2 regions of the Mesorhizobium sp. WSM4810 genome follow, and region 2 is predicted to be linked to the other one. Evidence: predicted binding sites of a transcription regulator. Region 2 holds the regulator's gene; the other holds the start of a gene.
The links. Region 2 encodes LexA, which represses DNA repair genes until DNA is damaged. Its sites were predicted from a motif close to TGTTCNNNNTGTGTTCNG; they were not measured.
Positions count from the first base shown of each region.

Region 1: a site for LexA is predicted at 2,761-2,778, ahead of AC0L3O_RS11250 (YifB family Mg chelatase-like AAA ATPase). Genes of this name have one in related genera too.

Region 1 covers NZ_JBVVQV010000006.1:68,377-73,509, forward strand. Annotated here, with positions in the region: gene AC0L3O_RS11235 (2-dehydro-3-deoxygalactonokinase) at 1-543, opposite strand, end outside; gene AC0L3O_RS11240 (SDR family NAD(P)-dependent oxidoreductase) at 540-1,307, opposite strand; gene gshB (glutathione synthase) at 1,748-2,689, shown strand; gene AC0L3O_RS11250 (YifB family Mg chelatase-like AAA ATPase) at 2,872-4,404, shown strand; gene AC0L3O_RS11255 (hypothetical protein) at 4,465-5,007, opposite strand.
Region 2 covers NZ_JBVVQV010000017.1:137,705-142,837, forward strand. Annotated here, with positions in the region: gene trpC (indole-3-glycerol phosphate synthase TrpC) at 1-158, shown strand, start outside; gene moaC (cyclic pyranopterin monophosphate synthase MoaC) at 225-722, shown strand; gene AC0L3O_RS23225 (molybdopterin molybdotransferase MoeA) at 722-1,927, shown strand; gene lexA (transcriptional repressor LexA) at 2,032-2,784, shown strand; gene AC0L3O_RS23235 (ComEC/Rec2 family competence protein) at 2,778-5,133, opposite strand, start outside.

The DNA.
Region 1 (5,133 bases), on a different contig from region 2:
ATGCGCCGCCAGCACCGAAAACAGCTCGCCGGTCGGCCAGGTGCCAAAACCGGCAACGGCGCTGTCCTCGACCAGCACCCATTTGGAGTGGGTGCCGGGCATGCAGACGAGATGGCGGCTTGTTGCCGGCAAACCGGCGCCGGCAAGCTGCGTTTCCTCGCCGCGCATGACGTCAGGCGCGTCGGCCTGGCGCTGGGCAAGGCCCGGCACGATGCGGATGTCGCGGCGCTGGCCGGGAACGCGCGCAGCACCGGCAAGGATGGCGCCGATCGGCGCCGGCACGCTGACATAGGGCGCCTCCAGCCAGCCCTGGCGAGAGCCGGCCATGCCGCAGATGATCACGGGCATCGCTTCCGGCGCGCCCATCGCCGCCAGATGTCCTTCGAGGATGGTCGAAAACCCGGCCGCCTGCGCGGTGATCAGCCCGTCGTCGCCGCGACGCTCGGCGAGGACATTTCCGGCCTCATCGACCAGCCAGACCCTGAGACGGGTGGTGCCCCAATCGACGGCGGCCACAGAAGGCACGTTGCTCGCTGAGTTCACAGGAAGCCCCCGTCGACGATCAGCATCTGCGCGGTCAGCATGCGCGAAGCGTCCGACGCCAGGAACAGCACCGTGCCGACGACGTCTTCCGGCTGCATCACCTGCTTGATGCATTGCTTGGCCACGTGGGCGGCGAGCGCCTGTTCGGTGACCCAGAGCTGCTTCTGCCGCTCGGTGATCACCCAGCCGGGTGCGATCGCATTGACGCGAATGCCGTCGGCGCCGAGCTTGCCGGCAAGCCCCTTGGTCAGGCCGACGATCCCCGCCTTGGCGGCGGTATAGGCCGGCATGTCGGGGTGGTTGATCAGGAACGACGTCGACGTGAAGTTGATGATCGAGCCGCCGCCGGCCCGCTTCATGCCCGGCGCCACCGCCTGTGCGGAGAAGAAATGCGGACGCAGGTTGACCGCCTGGTTGTTGTCCCAGAACTCCACGGTGACGTCTTCCACCGCGTGGCGATCGTCAAGTGCTGCATTGTTGACCAGCACGGTGACGTCGCCATGCGCCTCTGCCGCCCTGGCGGCCGAAGCCCGCAGCGCCTCGACGTCGCGTATGTCGGTCTTGAGATAGAGGGGGCGGCGGCCGAGATCCTTTTCGATGCGGTCGGCCAGCGCCAGGCTCGGGCCGTCGGCGATGTCGATGAAGGCGACCTTTGCCCCCTGGCGGGCAAAACCCTCGGTCAGCGCCGCGCCAATTCCGGAGCCGCCGCCGGTAATCAGCACCGAAGCGCCCTCAAGGTCGGCAAAGCGCGCCGATGGCATCATTTTTTTCTCCCTGCGCGTGGCCCCGAAAATCGATTTCGATTTTCGGAAGGACCATGCGCAAAATCAAAGTGCTACAGCGTCATTTGCGCATCCAAAAGGACGCGCGGCGCCGTAGGCTCGGTCGGCGCGCATCCTAGCCAGACCGGTCGGGGGAGCAAGGGAGAAAACGCAAATTCGCGGGCTTATGTCTGACAAGTCGCTCGTCAGATCGCCTTGAGCGCAAGGTGCCACGGAGGGAATTTCTGAGATAGCCGAGCGTGGCATCGAAACCAACCGGCCCGCCGAACAGGAATCGTTGCTGCCGGCGCAGCCGAACTGGGCAAGGCGCTCCGCCTGCGCCTCAGCTACGCCCAGCAGGCAATCCTCAAAATGTCGCGATTGGCAGATGACCGGGGAGGTTGTAAGGGCAAGCAGCCCATCCGATCCGCCGGAGATCCGCCATGCCTCTGAAAATCGCTGTCCAGATGGACCACATCTCCACCGTCTCGATTGCCGGCGACACGTCGTTTGCGCTGTCGCTGGAAGCGCAGCGACGCGGCCACCAGTTGTTCCATTATACGCCCGACCGGCTGTCGCTGCGCGACGGCAAGGTGTTTGCCGGCGTCGAGGAAATGCAGGTCCGCGACGAGAAGGGCAATCACTATTCGCTCGGCGAGAAAGTGCGCACCGACCTGTCGGAGATGGACGTCGTCCTGCTCAGGCAGGACCCGCCTTTCGACATGAACTACATCACCACGACGCATATCCTCGAGCGCATCCATCCCAGGACGCTGGTGGTCAACGACCCGGCCTGGGTACGCAACAGCCCGGAAAAGATCTTCGTCACCGAGTTCCCCGACCTGATGCCGGAAACGCTGATCACCAAGGACAGCCAGGAGGTTGCCGCCTTCCGCAGGGAGTTCGGCGACATCATCGTCAAGCCGCTCTACGGCAATGGCGGCGCCGGCATCTTCCACCTGCATGAGGCCGATCGCAACCTCGCCTCGCTGCTCGAAATGTTCGGCCAGATGTTCCGCGAGCCCTACATCGTGCAGCGCTATCTGAAGGAGGTGCGAGCCGGCGACAAGCGCATCATCCTGATCGACGGCGAGCCGGTCGGCGCCATCAACCGGGTGCCGGCCGAGCATGATTCGCGCTCCAACATGCATGTCGGCGGCCGCGCCGAAAAAACCGAACTGACGGAGCGCGAACGCGAGATCTGCGCCCGCATCGGCCCGTCGCTGAAAGAGCGCGGCTTCATCCTCGTCGGCATCGACGTGATCGGCGACTACATGACCGAGATCAACGTGACGTCGCCGACCGGCGTGCGCGAGGTAAAACGCTTCGGCGGCGCCGATATCGCCAGCCTGTTCTGGGATGCGGTTGAGGACAAGCGCAAGTAGCACCCATGCTTGCCGGAACAGCGGTTTCCGATCCGTAGCCGATGCGACGCCATCAAGGCACCACGTTCGATTGTTCCCGTAATGTTCTTGCCTTTGCCCAAAATCTGTGGTTGTCTCAGAAGACGCCGTTCGCGGCATGATCGCATGGGCTTCGGGCGGGCCCATGTCCGGGGGCAGAAAAGATGGTTGCGCGGGTCCGTACGGTCGCTTTCCAGGGCATCGAGGCCGTGCCGGTCGACGTGCAGGTGATGATCGCGCCCGGCAAGGTCAACATGCACATCGTCGGCCTCGGCGACAAGGCGGTGGCCGAAAGCCGGGAGCGGGTGCAGGCGGCGCTGCACGCATCGGGCCTGTCGATGCCGTCGAAGAAGGTCACCGTCAATCTGGCGCCCGCCGACCTGCCCAAGGAAGGCAGCCATTACGATTTGCCGATCGCGCTTGGCCTGATGGCGGCGCTTGGCGCCATTCCAGGCGACATGCTGGCCGGTTATGTCGTGCTTGGCGAGCTGTCGCTCGACGGCACCATCGCCGCCGTGGCCGGCGCGCTGCCGGCGGCGATCGGCGCCAATGCCGAAGGCAAGGGCCTGATCTGCCCTTTCGCCTGCGGCCCGGAAGCGGCTTGGGCCGGCAAGGATTTCGACATTCTGGCGCCGCGCAGCCTGATCGCCATCGCCAATCATTTTCGCGGCACGCAGGTGCTGTCGCGGCCGGAGGCCGGCATCCATGCCTCGGCGCGCGACCTGCCGGATCTTGCCGACATCAAGGGCCAGGAGACCGCCAAGCGGGCACTCGAAGTGGCGGCGGCCGGCGGCCATAACATGCTGATGATCGGTCCGCCAGGATCGGGAAAATCGATGCTGGCGCAGCGGCTGCCGTCGATCCTGCCGCCGCTGGCGCCGCGGGAATTGCTCGAAGTCTCGATGATCGCCTCGGTGGCAGGCGAGCTTGGCGAAGGCAAGCTGACCGACCGGCGGCCGTTCCGCGCGCCGCACCATTCGGCCTCGATGGCGGCGCTGGTCGGCGGCGGCCTGCGCGTGCGGCCGGGCGAGGCCTCGCTGGCCCATCACGGCGTGCTGTTCCTCGACGAGTTTCCCGAATTCTCGCCGCAGGCGCTAGATGCGCTGCGCCAGCCGCTGGAGACCGGCGACTGCATGATCGCCCGCGCCAATCATCGCGTCACCTATCCGGCGCGCATCCAGCTGGTCGCGGCGATGAACCCGTGCCGCTGCGGCATGGCCGGCGAGCCGGGCTATCGCTGCCTGCGCGGCGACCGCTGCCGCACCGACTACCAGGCGCGCATATCAGGCCCGCTGCTCGACCGCATCGATCTCCGGATCGAGGTGCCGGCGGTCTCGGCCAGCGATCTGATCCGGCCGGACCGGGCGGAGAAAAGTGCCGATGTGGCGCTGCGCGTGGCCCGCGCGCGGACAACCCAGCGCGAACGTTTCGAGCGGCTCGGCGCGACCTCCGTCACCACCAACGCGCACTGCTCCCCCTCTGTCATCGAGGAGATCGCGATGCCGGATGCATCAGGCTTGTCGCTGCTCAGGGATGCCAGTGAAAAGCTCGGCTTTTCGGCGCGGGCCTATCACCGGGTGCTGAAGGTGGCGCGGACATTGGCCGATCTCGAGGCCAGCGAGACTGTCGGCCGCATCCATCTGGCCGAGGCGATTTCGTACCGCATGAGTTCGGAGCGAATGGCGCAGGCGGCGTGACACGTTCCCCCCCTTGAGGGTCCCTTGAGGGAGGGTGACCGGCCCGGCCCGCCGCGGCAGCTACTTAACCGGGATCATGAGATGTGCGTAGGGAGTGCCCGCCCACATCACATATGGCCTGGACGTGTCAGGTTTGGGGTCAGCCGGATAGCCCTGCATCATATCCATTGCGTTGACGATCATCACGTGCGGTCCAGTCTCCACCCAATTGTTGCCTTCCTCGGGCTTCGTCGCATAAGGATCGGTGTTGCTGCCATCGGTGCCGCCGGCCAGCATATACATGAAGCCGACCTTGCCCTTGGGCGGTTCCTTTTTTCCAATCCACGCCATCGCCCATTCCATCGCGTTGGCATCGCCACACATTGGATCCGGGCCAGGTGTGGCCGGGTTGTCCGGCATGCACCAGAAGCCGTTTGTGCCCTCGCGCAGTGTGCGCATTGCACCCTTCTCATCCATGGCGTGGATCGCAGCGCCGCTTGATACAGCGGGGGGTGCGGCGGATTCAGCGCTCTTGATCATCGCAGCGTCATCGGCGGCTGCGCCTTGCATCGCAACCAAACTGCCCGCCGCCACAAGGGCAGCGACCGTCAGAAGCCGTGTCATGGCCGTTCTCCGGTTTTGAGTTCTTGTGCATGAAGTCGGACCCACGGCCTCCCAGAGCCGTTTGTCGGTGGTTAAATCGTAGCAGATCGCGTGCACCGGGACAACGATGTTTAGCAATTGCTAATA
Region 2 (5,133 bases):
GGCTGGAACGGAGCGACATTGGCACTTTCCTCGTCGGCGAGAGCCTGATGCGGCAACTGGACGTGGCCACTGCGACGCACCTGCTTTTGACGGGCAAGGCGCCCGCCAATGCATCTGCCCGAAAGTCGGAATCGCTTTTCGGAGAGCATGATGCATAGATACAAAGCGTTAGAGCGTGCTTTGTGCGTCCAAACGGACGGACGTCGCTCCAGGGTGACCTGACGATGTCGGCCGCCCTCACCCATCTTGGCGCGGAAGGCGAAGCCAATATGGTCGATGTCGGCGACAAGGCGGAGACGACGCGCACGGCGATCGCCGAAGGTCTTGTCTCGATGCGGCCCGAAACGCTGAAAATGATTCTGGACGGCGATGCCAGGAAAGGCGACGTGCTGGGCACGGCGCGCATCGCCGGCATCATGGCGGCCAAGAGGACGCATGAGCTGATCCCGCTCTGCCACCCGCTGCTGTTGACCAAGATATCGGTAGATATCGAACCGGACGCGAAGCTGCCCGGTCTGAAGGTCACGGCGCTGGCCCGCGTCACCGGCAAGACCGGCGTCGAGATGGAAGCGCTGACTGCCGTCTCGGTCGCCTGCCTGACCATCTATGATATGGCCAAGGCGGTCGACCGCGGCATGGCGATCTCCAACATCAGGCTGATGGAAAAGACCGGCGGCAAATCCGGCGACTACAAGGCGGACGCCCAGGGGGCAGGCCGATAATGGCGCTGCTTGCGGTCGCCCAGGCGCTCGAGCACCTGCTTGAGGACGCTGCGCCCTTGCAGGCTGAAAGCGTCGCCCTGATGGACGCCGCCGACCGCGTGCTGGCGGAGCCGCTCATCGCGCTCCGCACCCAGCCGCCATTCAACGCGTCGGCCATGGACGGCTATGCCGTGCGGGCCGACGATGTCGCCTCCGTGCCCGCGAGACTTTCGGTGATCGGCATGGCGCCGGCCGGACGCGGCTTTGCCGGGACAGTCGGCCCGGCGCAGGCCGTGCGCATCTTCACCGGCGCGCCGCTTCCCGCTGGCGCCGACACCATCGTCATCCAGGAGAATGTCCGCGACCTCGGCGGCGGCATCGTCGAAGTGACCGCGCCGACGGTTGAAGGCCGCAACATCCGCCGCCTCGGGCTCGATTTCTCGCAGGGCGACGCGCTGCTGGAGAAAGGCCGCCTGCTTGATCCGGCGGCATTGTCGCTGGCGGCATCGGCCAACCACCAACAGGTCAGCGTGGTGAAACGGCCGCTGGTCGCCATCATCGCCACCGGCGACGAATTGCTGCCGCCGGGCAGCGACCTTGGCCCCGACCAGATCATCTCCTCCAATGCCTATGGCGTCGCCGCCGCGGCCCGCTCGGTCGGCGCCTGCGCACTCGATCTCGGCATCGCCCCCGACCGCAAGGAGGCGATCGCCGCGCTGGTGAAAAAAGCCGTCGCCGCAGGCGCGGACGTCATCGTTACGCTGGGCGGCGCCTCGGTCGGCGACCACGACCTCGTCCATGACGTGCTGACCGGTGAAGGCATGGCGCTCGATTTCTGGAAAATCGCCATGCGGCCCGGCAAGCCACTGATGTTCGGGCGGCTGGGCGACATCCGCTGCATCGGCCTGCCCGGCAATCCGGTGGCCAGCCTGGTCTGCACGCAGCTCTTTCTGAAGCCGCTGCTGGCGCGGCTCGGCGGCCGCGCTTTCCGCCAGGACATGCGTCAGGCGCGGCTTGGCGCCGCCATGCCGGCCAACGATCTCAGACAGGACTATGTACGCGCGGTGGTGAAGGAAGAAGCCGGCACGCTTGAGGCAACGCCGTTCAGTATCCAGGATTCCTCGATGCTCAGAATGCTGGCCGACGCCAACGGACTGGTCGTGCGCGAGCCATTCGCTCCCGCGGCCGCAGCGGGCGCCGCCTGCAGCGTGCTGATGCTACGCTGAACAAAGCGTCAACACATTCATTAAACTTTAAATGGTTGCGGAACACAAATGGAACAGATAGTGTTTGTTCTGGGTTTGTTTTTCTGATTCTGTTGGGGGTCGCGATGCTGACACGCAAACAACATGAACTGCTGATGTTCATCCACGAGCGGCTGAAGGAAAGCGGCATTCCGCCCTCGTTCGATGAGATGAAGGAAGCGCTCGACCTCGCCTCCAAATCGGGGATCCACCGGCTGATCACGGCGCTGGAGGAACGCGGTTTCATTCGCCGCCTGCCCAACCGCGCCCGCGCGCTGGAGGTGCTGCGCCTGCCCGATTCGATCGCGCCGGGCCTCAATGCGGCGCGCAAATTCTCGCCGAGCGTCATTCAAGGCAGCCTTGGGCAAGGCGGCCTTGGACAGGGCGGCCTCGGACGGCAGATCAAGCCGGCGCCTTCGCGCATGCGTGCGGCCGGCAATGACGACGACGTCGTTGCCACCGTCTCCATACCGGTGATGGGCCGCATCGCTGCCGGTGTGCCGATCGACGCCATCCAGCACCAGACGCATTCGATCTCGGTGCCACCGGACATGATCACCGGCGGCACGCACTACGCGCTGGAGGTCAAGGGTGATTCGATGATCGAGGCCGGCATCTTCGACGGCGACACGGTCATCATCCGCAACGCCGACACCGCCCAGCCTGGCGAGATCATTGTCGCTCTGGTCGACGAGGAGGAAGCGACGCTGAAGCGATTCCGCCGCAAAGGTGCCTCGATCGCACTGGAAGCCGCCAATCCGGCCTACGAGACGCGCATCTTCGGGCCGGACCGGGTCAAGGTGCAGGGCAAGCTCGTCGGACTGATCCGGCGTTACTGAACGGCAGGCTTCTTGGGTTTCTCGGCCCTGAGGTATGGCGGCAGGCCCCTCGCCTCGCGCGAAAACCGCCGCTGCTCATGCCAGGGCCTGTATGGCTGTCTGACGGCAAAACGGATTTCTGCGCGCGTCGTCGCCGATAGCGGATCGAAGAAGACGGCGGCACTGCCCATGCGAGCGAGCTGCCGTTTGGTGACGACGAGAACCAGCGGGTTGCGGCAGGGTTTGTAATAGGCTGTGGCATCGTCGATGACGATCAAATCCGCAAAGGCACAGGCCGGCCGCGCGGTTTTGCGGTTGTCGGCGAGCGCAATGAGCGCGCCGGACGGATGCCGGGCCAAGCACAGGCCGGCAGTGCAGGTGAAAGGCGCTCCCGGTGGCAGGTCGGCCGGGTCGGCGATGTCGAACCGCACATCTCCTTTTTCGAATGTCTCCGGCTCGACGATCGTTGTTGAAACCAGCGCATGTTTCCAGTTGTCGGTGGTGAATTCGTTCGAACGCATCCGGTTGACGGCAAGTTCGCCGCCGCCGATCGGCAGCGCCACCAGATGCGCATCCTCCGAGATCAGCACGTCGGGGGTGCGCGTCTCGGAAATCGTCAGCAGGCCGGCGAGCGCAAAGGGAAGTGCCGCAAGTCGCAGCCATGTCGTCGCCATCGTGGCGATGACCAGGGCGACCGTCACCAGCAGAACCGATTGCAACGAAATCAGGCCGACTGCATCGACCGGCGAACGCTCCGAGATCCATCCCGAAATTGCAATCATCGCCGTCAGGCCCTTGCCCATCATGTAGAGGAAAGGGCCGTCGAGGCCGAAAGGCATTGCCAAGGCGCTGAGGACGGCCAGGAACATGACGATCGTGACGATCGGCATGACGGCCAGATTGGCGAACAGGCTGAGCGGCGAGACGCGCTGGAAGTGCCAGATGGCGAAGAGCGCGGTGGCGCTGCCGGCAATGATGGACGTCATTGCGATGGTGCCTGCCCCGGCGACGAGCTTGCGCGTGACGAAAGCGACCGGTGACCGTCGCTGTCGCGGCGCCTTGGCCTTGTCGGCACGATAGTCGGACCAACCGGCATAGGCGCCCACGAGAGCCGCAGTCGCGGCGAACGACATCTGGAAGCTTGCGCCGACCACCTCGTGCGGCGACACGACGATAACGGCGATGGCCGAAATCGCCAGGTTGCGCATGGTGAGTGCCGCCCGGTCGAACAGCACGGCGACAAGCATTACCGCCAGCATGATGAAGCTGCGTTCAGCCGCGACCACGATACCGGAAAAGATCAGATAGGCAGCGATGGAGACGAGTGCGGCAGCAGCCGCATATTTCTTGACCGGCCGGCGCGACGAAAAGTCGGGAAACAGCGCAAAGGCGCCGCGCAGCAATCCCATGACGGTGCCGGCGACAAGCGCCATGTGCAGGCCGGAAATGGAGATGATGTGGTAGATGCCGGTGCGCCGCATCGATTCGTTTATCTCTTCGGGGATGCCGGCACGCACGCCGACGATCAGCGCAGCGGCAATCTCCCCCTCGGCACCACCGATGCTGTCCCTGATATGGTCGGCGATGGTTTCGCGCGCCTTCTCGATCGACGAAGAAAGGCGTGCGGTTAACGGTGCATCTTCGGAGACGACGATCTTTGGACTGCCGAGGAAAAAGCCACTGGCACCGATACCGGCGAAATAGCTGTCAAAGGAAAAGTCAAAGCTGTCCGGTCTGACCGGGCCAGTCGGAGGCAGAAGCCTCACATAGCCGGTTGCCACCGAGCCTGCGGTCATCTCAGCGGGAATCTTGCGTGCCGACACCCTGACACGTTCGGGTGCATAACGCAGTGTCGGCCGGGCGGTCGACATCACATCGATGGTCAGCCTGATCCGGCCGTTCGCCATTTGGTCGAGCCTGACGACACGGCCGGTCAGCCGGGTCTGGATTTCCGAACCGAGCATCTTCGTTCCGGCGCGCCAGGTTTCAACCTTGGCGGCGAGCACACCAAGCGCGCACAGCAACGCTGCCATGAAGCACAGGTGCGTTTTGCGGCGTGAGCGCGTGACGGCCGCACACAATGCCGTAAGGACCACGACGGCGATGGGCTGGGCAAAGTCCGGTTCGACGGCAAGCGAAAAATAGACGATCACCCCGCATGCCAGGAAAACCGGCACCAGCAGGAAGGCGACGCCCCGGTCGAGTTCCAGGCCGGCTGCCGCGGCCACGCTGTTGCGGACACCGGATGGTGAAAGATGGCTGAGCTGTCGGCGAAAACGAATGACAGGGCCGGGTGCTGAAGCCGGTATCGGCGCCGGGCGATCCGGCGAAAGAGGTTGGATGCTCAGCGGCGACGCAGGCAGCGAAACG